3 regions of the Streptomyces lunalinharesii genome follow, and region 3 is predicted to be linked to each of the others. Evidence: predicted binding sites of a transcription regulator. Region 3 holds the regulator's gene; each other region holds the start of a gene.
The links. The regulator HrcA, encoded in region 3, represses chaperone genes, less so after heat shock. The targets are predictions, from matches to a motif close to TTNGCACTCNGNNNNNCNGAGTGCNAA.
Positions count from the first base shown of each region.

Region 1: groES (co-chaperone GroES) is a predicted target of HrcA. The motif match lies at 1,225-1,251, and genes of this name have one in related genera.
Region 2: groL (chaperonin GroEL) is a predicted target of HrcA. The motif match lies at 1,820-1,846, and genes of this name have one in related genera.

Region 1 covers NZ_BAAARK010000028.1:21,555-24,829, forward strand. Annotated here, with positions in the region: gene ABD385_RS30825 (FtsW/RodA/SpoVE family cell cycle protein) at 1-988, opposite strand, end outside; gene groES (co-chaperone GroES) at 1,397-1,705, shown strand; gene groL (chaperonin GroEL) at 1,841-3,275, shown strand, end outside.
Region 2 covers NZ_BAAARK010000034.1:70,946-74,220, forward strand. Annotated here, with positions in the region: gene thrC (threonine synthase) at 1-588, shown strand, start outside; gene ABD385_RS33330 (MoaD/ThiS family protein) at 640-918, shown strand; gene ABD385_RS33335 (cold-shock protein) at 1,396-1,599, shown strand; gene groL (chaperonin GroEL) at 2,010-3,275, shown strand, end outside.
Region 3 covers NZ_BAAARK010000008.1:17,255-20,529, reverse strand. Annotated here, with positions in the region: gene ABD385_RS14940 (MBL fold metallo-hydrolase) at 1-636, opposite strand, end outside; gene hrcA (heat-inducible transcriptional repressor HrcA) at 956-1,972, shown strand; gene dnaJ (molecular chaperone DnaJ) at 1,973-3,103, shown strand; gene ABD385_RS14925 (nitronate monooxygenase) at 3,192-3,275, shown strand, end outside.

The sequences.
Region 1 (3,275 bases), on a different contig from region 3:
CGAGGCCGGTGCCGCCGATCCCGCCGCTGCCGAAGCTGAAGAGCGCCTGTGCGGCCTGGTCGGAGATCAGGCCCGGCGGCCGCTTGTCCGGCGGCAGGAAGATGTCCATCGGGTGCAGCCAGGCCATCACGCGGCCCTTGACGTGCGGTTCGGTGGAGCCGACGACGCCGGCGCCGATCACGGCCATCAGCAGGCCGCAGACGACCCAGCTGGTGCGTTCGGTGGCCATGTAGAGCATGATCACGAAGACGCCGAAGAAGATCAGCGAGGTGCCCAGGTCGCGCTCGAAGACCAGCACCAGCAGGCTGATCACCCAGATCGTGAAGATCGGGCCGAGCTGTCGGCCCGGCGGCAGCTGCATGCCCAGCACCCGGCGCCCGGACAGCGCCAGCGCATCACGGCTGACGGTCAGGTACCCGGCGAAGAACACCACGATCATGATCTTCACGAACTCGCCGGGCTGGAGCGACAGCGGCCCGAGCATGATCCAGCGCTTGGCGCCGAACTTGTCCGCGCCGAAGAACGCCGGCGCCATCAGCATCACCAGCGCGACGGCCATCGTCAGGTAGATGTAGCGCTGGAGGAGCCGGTGGTCGCGCAGCACGATCAGGATGACGATGCAGACCGCGACGCCGATGACCGTCCACACCAGTTGTCCGGTCGCCGCCTGGGCGATGTGCAGCCGGGGTTTCTCCGCGTAGGTGATGTCCAGCCGGTGCAGCAGCACCAGGCCGATCCCGGTGAGCAGGGTCGCCACCGGCAGGATCAGCGGATCGGCGCGCGGCGCGAACCGACGGACGACCAGGTGCGCCACCAGCGCGATGAAGAAGACGCTCACCGCGAAGCCGCCCAGCCCGCCGCCGAGCTGCCCCTTCATGGACAGCTCGGTGTAGGCGTAGCCGAAGACGGTGATGAACACGACGAAGCCGAGCAGCCACGCCTCGGTCCGCCGACGGTTCGGGGCCTGGGCCAGCGCGGCGAACGTCATGGTGCGTTCGGCGTCGCTCTCCGGCCCCCCGGGATCCCGGGAAGCGCTGGTCAGTCCACGCACGGTTCCTCCGCCATCGATGGGTCTGGGCCGCGGGGCGGCCGGGTCGTGGCCCGGATTCGGCGGTCCCGGGGACAAGACGGGGCAGCGTAGGGCCAGGTTGCAGTCGGGCGGAAAGGTGTGTCCGACTCCACGCCCGGCCAGCGGCAGCAGACACGGTACGCGTCCCCGGCGCGCTGGCACTCCGCTTGACCGAGTGCTAACCGCGTCATAGTCTCAGCGTTGGCACTCTCCCTAAGGGAGTGCCAACACAGCGACGGGCAGGTCCGGCACCCGCGACGACGGATCGACCTGGTCGCCACCTCAGACAGTTAACCCCGTGAGATCTCCGAAGGGGGAGGTCGGATCGTGACGACCGCCAGCTCCAAGGTTGCCATCAAGCCGCTTGAGGACCGCATCGTGGTCCAGCCGCTCGACGCAGAGCAGACCACGGCTTCGGGCCTGGTCATTCCGGACACCGCTAAGGAGAAGCCCCAGGAGGGCGTCGTCCTGGCGATCGGCCCGGGCCGTTTCGAGGACGGCAAGCGCGTCGAGCTCGACGTCAAGGTCGGTGACGTCGTGCTCTACAGCAAGTACGGCGGCACCGAGGTGAAGTACAGCGGCGAGGAGTACCTCGTCCTCTCGGCTCGCGACGTGCTCGCGATCGTCGAGAAGTAAGTCACCCAGATTTGCCCTGATCTGCGCCCCTGGTTCCCGCGTTCTCATCGACCCGGGGCAGGGGCGCAGTTCGTTTGAGCGAGAGCGGTCACGGCGGCGAGGCCGACGATCGCAACGAGAGGACTTGAAGCATCCATGGCGAAGATCCTGAAGTTCGACGAGGACGCCCGTCGCGCCCTTGAGCGCGGCGTCAACAAGCTGGCCGACACGGTCAAGGTCACCATCGGCCCCAAGGGTCGCAACGTCGTCATCGACAAGAAGTTCGGTGCGCCGACCATCACCAACGACGGTGTCACCATCGCCCGCGAGGTCGAGGTCGAGGACCCGTACGAGAACCTGGGCGCCCAGCTCGTCAAGGAGGTGGCGACCAAGACCAACGACATCGCGGGTGACGGCACCACCACCGCCACCGTGCTGGCCCAGGCCCTGGTCCGCGAGGGTCTGCGCAACGTCGCCGCGGGTGCTTCCCCGGCCGCCCTGAAGAAGGGCATCGACGCCGCGGTCAAGGCCGTCTCCGACGAGCTGCTGGCGACCGCCCGCCCGATCGACGACAAGTCCGACATCGCCGCCGTGGCCGGGCTGTCCGCCCAGGACCCGCAGGTCGGCGAGCTGATCGCCGAGGCGATGGACAAGGTCGGCAAGGACGGCGTGATCACCGTCGAGGAGTCCAACACCTTCGGCCTGGAGCTGGACTTCACCGAGGGCATGGCCTTCGACAAGGGCTACCTGTCGCCGTACATGGTCTCCGACCAGGAGCGCATGGAGGCCGTCCTCGACGACCCCTACATCCTGATCCACCAGGGCAAGATCTCCTCCATCCAGGACCTGCTGCCGCTACTGGAGAAGATCATCCAGGCCGGTGCCTCGAAGCCGCTGCTGATCATCGCCGAGGACGTCGAGGGCGAGGCCCTCTCCACCCTCGTCGTCAACAAGATCCGCGGCACCTTCAACGCGGTGGCCGTCAAGGCCCCCGGCTTTGGTGACCGCCGCAAGGCGATGCTCGGCGACATGGCCACCCTCACCGGTGGCACCGTCGTCGCCGAAGAGGTCGGCCTCAAGCTCGACCAGGTCGGCCTGGACGTGCTCGGCACCGCCCGCCGCGTGACCGTCACCAAGGACGACACCACCCTCGTCGACGGTGGCGGCAACTCCGGTGACGTCCAGGGCCGCGTCGCCCAGATCAAGGCCGAGATCGAGGCCACCGATTCCGACTGGGACCGCGAGAAGCTCCAGGAGCGCCTCGCCAAGCTCGCCGGCGGCGTCTGCGTGATCCGCGTCGGCGCGGCCACCGAGGTCGAGCTCAAGGAGAAGAAGCACCGTCTGGAGGACGCCATCTCCGCGACCCGCGCCGCGGTCGAGGAGGGCATCGTCTCCGGTGGTGGCTCCGCGCTCGTCCACGCCGTGAAGGTCCTGGAGGGCAACCTCGGCAAGGACGGCGACGAGGCCACCGGTGTCGCCGTGGTCCGCCGCGCCGCCGTCGAGCCGCTGCGCTGGATCGCCGAGAACGCCGGCCTCGAGGGCTACGTGATCACCGCCAAGGTGGCCGAGCTCGACAAGGGCAACGGCTTCA
Region 2 (3,275 bases), on a different contig from region 3:
TCCAAGACGCTGGCCTACGAGATCTGCGAGCAGCTCGGCTGGCAGCTCCCGGACCAGCTGGTCATCCCGATCGCGTCCGGCTCCCAGCTCACCAAGATCGACAAGGGGCTGAAGGAGCTGATCGCCCTCGGCCTGGTCGAGGACAAGCCGTACCGGATCTTCGGCGCCCAGGCCGAGGGCTGCTCCCCGGTGTCCGCCGCCTTCAAGGCCGGCCACGAGGTCGTCAAGCCGCAGAAGCCGAAGACCATCGCCAAGTCGCTGGCGATCGGCAACCCCGCGGACGGCCCGTACGTGCTCGACATCGCGCGCCGCACCGGCGGGGCCGTCGAGGACGTCACCGACCCGCAGATCGTGGACGCGATCAAGCTGCTGGCCCGGACCGAGGGGATCTTCGCGGAGACCGCGGGCGGGGTGACCGTCGGCGTGACCAGGAAGCTGATCGAGAACGGCCTCCTGGACCCGTCGCTGACCACCGTCGTGCTGAACACCGGTGACGGCCTGAAGACCCTCGACGCCGTCGCCGCCGGGCCCACCGCCACCATCCGGCCGGACCTGGACGCGTTCCGCGAGGCCGGCCTGGCCGGCTGAGCCGGCCCGCAGCCCGCTCCCTCACCCCGTATTTCCCTGGAAGGCAGAACCATGAGCGTCAAGGTCCGCATCCCCACCATCCTGCGCACGTACACCGGCGGCGAGGCCGAGGTGGCCGCCGAGGGCGCGACCCTCTCCGAGGTGATCGCCGACCTGGAGAAGAACCACCAGGGCATCGCGGCCCGGGTGCTCGACGACGCGGGCAAGCTGCGCCGCTTCGTGAACGTCTACGTCAACGACGACGACGTCCGCTTCGAGCAGGGCCTGGAGACCCCGACGCCGGACGGCGCCGGCGTCTCGATCATCCCGGCGGTCGCCGGCGGCTGCTGACGCCGCGCGCCGTCGCCGCCGGCGCGCAGACGCCGAGCGAATTCGCGCCAACTCTTTGCCGGTAGTGACCGGAAATTGCCCCGTCCGTACGAAACGGACGGGGCAATTCCGTGTTGTGAAAGGGGATACCATTGGGGTGATCCCCCTCCGGTTATCTCCGCGTGCAGCCGAAGCGCATGCCGAACGCATATGAGATCGCCGTGACTTGTGCGCAAGTTGTGTGCGCGATTTGTCGCCCGTGTGGCATATTCCCGGCCCGACTTCGCCTGAGATAAAGGCATTTGAGCACATACGGCCGTTTCCCTGACGCCAGAATTCTCGTCCGATTGACCTGTTGCGCTGGGCATTGGTCCAGATACATTCAGCGGCGGTCGACGCGTTCCGGCGCACACCCCGCGGACCATTTCGGGGGGTGAGGTCTGACCCGGGTCCGCGGAGTGCGGTCCTGCGCAAGGGCCAGTAATAGGGGAGTTAGGCATGGCTCAGGGCACCGTCAAGTGGTTCAACGCGGAGAAGGGGTACGGCTTCATCGCGGTCGACGGTGGTGCGGATGTTTTCGTCCACTACAGCGCGATCCAGATGGACGGGTACCGCACCCTTGAGGAGGGTCAGCGGGTCGAGTTCGAGATCTCGCAGGGCCAGAAGGGGCCACAGGCGGACATGGTCCGGGTCGCCGCCTGAGGCGGCGACCAACTGCATCGTTGGAAGAAGGCTCGCAGCCCCCAGCACGGGGTTGCGAGCCTTCTGCCGTTCCCGGAGGTCACCGGCGTCCCGCTGGAGTGGTACGCGGGCGCGCGCGGGCGTTAGGAAGCGGTCCCGCCAAGGTCGCCGATCGTCTCACGGACGGGGGGTCCCCCCGTCAAGCGCTTGCACTCGACTGGTGCGAGTGCTAATCATTGCGTTAGCACTCTCCCCGTGAGAGTGCTGAATATGGATCGGGTCGGTGAGGTCGGCACGCCAGGTGGGGCAAGGAACCACACGGTATGCAGGCCGTCCGTCGCGGGCGCCAGCACGGTCCGAGGCTTTCCTTCCCCAGCTCTCAACTCGGTTGGCAGCGGGGGTACCCCATCAGTCCGGAGGGACCACTTCACATGGCCAAGATCATCGCGTTCGACGAGGAGGCGCGGCGCGGCCTTGAGCGCGGTATGAACCAGCTCGCCGACGCCGTCAAGGTCACCCTCGGCCCCAAGGGCCGCAACGTCGTCCTTGAAAAGAAGTGGGGCGCCCCCACGATCACCAACGATGGCGTGTCCATCGCCAAGGAGATCGAGCTGGAGGACCCGTACGAGAAGATCGGCGCCGAGCTGGTCAAGGAGGTCGCGAAGAAGACGGACGACGTCGCCGGTGACGGCACGACGACCGCGACCGTCCTGGCCCAGGCGCTGGTCCGCGAGGGCCTGCGCAACGTCGCCGCCGGCGCCAACCCGATGGCCCTCAAGCGCGGCATCGAGAAGGCCGTCGAGGCCGTCTCCGGTGCGCTGCTCGACCAGGCCAAGGAGATCGAGACCAAGGAGCAGATCGCCTCCACCGCGTCCATCTCCGCCGCCGACCCGCAGATCGGCGAGCTCATCGCCGAGGCCATGGACAAGGTCGGCAAGGAAGGCGTCATCACCGTCGAGGAGTCCCAGACCTTCGGTCTGGAGCTGGAACTCACCGAGGGCATGCGCTTCGACAAGGGCTACATCTCGGCGTACTTCGCGACCGACATGGAGCGCATGGAGGCGGCGCTCGAGGACCCCTACATCCTCATCGTCAACTCCAAGATCGGCAACGTGAAGGACCTGCTGCCGCTCCTGGAGAAGGTCATGCAGTCCGGCAAGCCGCTGCTGATCATCGCCGAGGACGTCGAGGGCGAGGCCCTGTCGACCCTGGTCGTCAACAAGATCCGCGGCACCTTCAAGTCCGTCGCGGTCAAGGCGCCCGGCTTCGGTGACCGCCGCAAGGCCATGCTCGGCGACATCGCCATCCTCACCGGTGGCACCGTCATCTCCGAGGAGGTCGGCCTCAAGCTCGAGAACGCCGGTCTCGACCTGCTCGGCCGCGCCCGCAAGGTCGTCATCACCAAGGACGAGACCACCATCGTCGACGGTGCCGGCGACAGCGAGCAGGTCCAGGGCCGGGTCAACCAGATCCGCGCCGAGATCGAGAACAGCGACTCGGACTACGACCGCGAGAAGCTCCAGGAGCGCCTCGCGAAGCTGGCCGGCGGCGTGGCCGTCATCAAGGCCGGTGCCGCGACCGAGGTCGAGCTCAAGGAGCGCAAGCACCGCATCGAGGACGCCGTTCGCAACGCGAAGGCGGCCGTCGAGGAGGGCATCGTCGCCGGCGGTGGCGTGGCCCTGCTCCAGGCTTCCTCG
Region 3 (3,275 bases):
GTCCTCGCCGCCCAGCGCCAACAGGCGGTCCAGTGCGGCGGGCCACCGCCGCGGCAGCGCGTCGGGGCCCGCCTGCGGTGCACCGGACTCCTCGACCAGGTCGCCGCAGAAGACGACCTCCCGTTCACCGGCCCGTCCGGGCACCAGGACGGCCAGGTCGTGCGCGGTGTGCCCGGGGCCGACGTTGGCCAGCAGCACCTCCCGGTCGCCGAGGCCGAGGGTCAGCTGCCCGTGCACGTGGTGGTGCGGGACGACCAGCAGGTCCGCGGCCTCCGCCGCGGCGTCCGGGTCCACCCCGTGCCGTACCGCGTCCTCGCGCAGCGCGTCCTTGCCGTGCCGCAGCAGCGCGTCGACCCCGGTCGCGCCGAACACCTCCACGCCCGCGAACGCCGCGGTGCCCAGGACGTGGTCGAAGTGCGGGTGCGTGAGCGCGACATGCGTCACATCGCGGCCCAGCACCGCCCGGACCGTGCGGCGCAGTTCCGCACCGGCCCCGAGGGTCGGCCCGGTGTCGACGATCAGCACGCCCTCCGAGCCGGCGATCACGCCGATCGTCTCGTCCCAGCCGGGCATCCGTCGCCGGGCGACGCCGTCCCCCAGCCGCTCCCAGCCCGCTTCTTCCCACGTGGTGCGCATACCGAGACGCTAGCGCCCCCGCGATAGCGTTGGCCGGGACTCGGGGCAGGCGTCCCGGTGGCGCGCTCCCGCGACGGCGCACCGGCGCGTCGGCCGGGCGACGCGCCGGGGCCGGGACCAGGGCGCGTTCGGGGGCGGTCGGGGCCCTCCCGGGCGCGGCCCGTGGGTCGGATTCCGCGGCGCTGGGTAAGTCCCCACTGCGCCCGCCCTTGCCGCACCCGCGCTACCCGGCCGTACACTGGCTTCCGGGTCTGGCACTCGGCCCACGTGAGTGCCAGGAGAAGTGACGACCGGCGGACGGCCGACTGGAGGTGGCGAAATGCTCAGTGAACGCAGACTCGAAGTGCTGCGCGCCATCGTCCAGGACTACGTCGGGACGGAGGAGCCGGTCGGCTCCAAGGCGTTGACCGAGCGGCACCAACTCGGTGTCTCCCCGGCCACCGTCCGCAACGACATGGCCGCCCTGGAGGACGAGGGGTTCATCGCCCAGCCGCACACCAGCGCCGGGCGGATCCCGACCGACAAGGGCTACCGCCTCTTCGTCGACAAGCTGGCCGGCGTCAAGCCGCTGTCCGTCCCCGAGCGGCGGGCTATCCAGAATTTCCTGGACGGCGCCGTCGACCTGGACGACGTGGTGGGACGCACGGTGCGCCTGCTGGCGCAGCTGACCCGGCAGGTCGCGGTGGTGCAGTACCCGTCCCTGACGCGGTCCACCGTCCGCCACGTCGAACTGCTGGCACTGGCCCCGGCCCGGCTGATGCTGGTGCTGATCACCGACACCGGACGCGTCGAGCAGCGGCTCATCGACTGCCAGACGCCGTTCGGCGAGACGTCCCTGGCGGACCTGCGCGCCCGGCTCAACAGCCGGATCGTCGGCCGCCGCTTCGCGGACGTCCCGCAGCTGGTGCAGGATCTCCCGGAATCCTTCGAACAGGACGACCGGGCGACCGTCTCGACAGTACTGTCGGTACTGCTGGAGACTCTGGTGGAGGAGACCGAAGAGCGGCTGATGATCGGCGGCACCGCCAATCTGACGCGCTTCGGGCATGATTTCCCCTTGACCATCCGGCCGGTGCTGGAAGCCCTTGAGGAGCACGTGGTGATGCTCAAGCTGCTCGGGGAGGCCAAGGACTCGGGCATGACCGTACGCATCGGGCATGAGAATGCTCACGAGGGTCTGACGTCCACCTCGGTCGTCACCGTCGGATACGGTTCGGGCGACGAGGCCGTCGCCAAATTGGGCGTGGTCGGACCGACCCGCATGGACTACCCCGGAACGATGGGAGCGGTACGCGCAGTGGCACGTTACGTCGGACAGATCCTCGCGGAGTCGTAAGTGGCCACGGATTACTACTCGGTCCTCGGCGTCGGCCGGGACGCCTCGCAGGACCAGATCAAGAAGGCATTCCGGCGGCTGGCGCGCGAGCTGCACCCGGACGTGAACCCGGACCCCAAGACCCAAGAGCGGTTCAAGGAGATCAACGCCGCCTACGAGGTCCTGTCGGATCCGCAGAAGAAGCAGGTCTACGACCTCGGCGGCGACCCCCTCTCGCAGGCCGGCGGTGGCGCGGGCGGTTTCGGTGCGGGCTTCGGGAACTTCTCCGACATCATGGACGCGTTCTTCGGCACGGCCTCGCAGCGCGGCCCGCGCTCGCGGACCCGCCGCGGCCAGGACGCGATGATCCGCCTCGACATCGAGCTCGGCGAGGCCGCGTTCGGCACCACCAAGGACATCCAGGTCGACACCGCCGTCGTCTGCACCACGTGCAGCGGCGAGGGCGCGGCGCCCGGCACCTCGGCGCAGACCTGTGACATGTGCCGCGGCCGCGGCGAGGTCTCGCAGGTCACCCGGTCCTTCCTGGGCCAGGTCATGACCTCCCGGCCCTGCCCGCAGTGCCAGGGCTTCGGCACCGTCGTCCCGACGCCGTGCCCCGAGTGCGCGGGCGACGGCCGGGTCCGCTCCCGCCGCACCCTCACCGTCAAGATCCCCGCCGGTGTCGACAACGGCACCCGCATCCAGTTGGCCGGCGAGGGCGAGGTGGGCCCCGGTGGCGGACCCGCCGGCGACCTGTACGTCGAGATCCACGAACTGCCCCACTCGGTGTTCCAGCGGCGCGGGGACGACCTGCACTGCACGGTCACCATTCCGATGACCGCGGCGGCGCTGGGCACCAAGTGCCCGCTGGAGACGCTGGACGGCGTCGAGGAGATCGACGTCCGGCCCGGCACCCAGTCCGGCCAGTCGATCCCGCTGCACGGCCGCGGCGTGACCCACCTGCGGGGCAACGGCCGGGGCGACCTGATCGTCCACGTCGAGGTGCAGACCCCGAGCAAGCTCGAACCCGAGCAGGAGGAGCTGCTGCGCCGGCTGGCCAAGCTGCGCGGTGAGGAGCGCCCGCAGGGTCAGTTCCAGCCGGGCCAGCAGGGGCTGTTCTCCCGGCTGAAGGACGCCTTCAACGGGCGGTAGGCAACACCCGTCGGGGCGGGGTCCGGGGAGTTCCCCGCGGCCGCCGCCCCGGTTCGGGGCACGGCGCCGGGCGTGACACGATGTGGGCATGCCCACCGCGCTCACCGATTTCTGCCGCTACCCCATCGTGCAGGCCCCGATGGCCGGCGGCGGCTCCGGGCCCGAGCTGGCC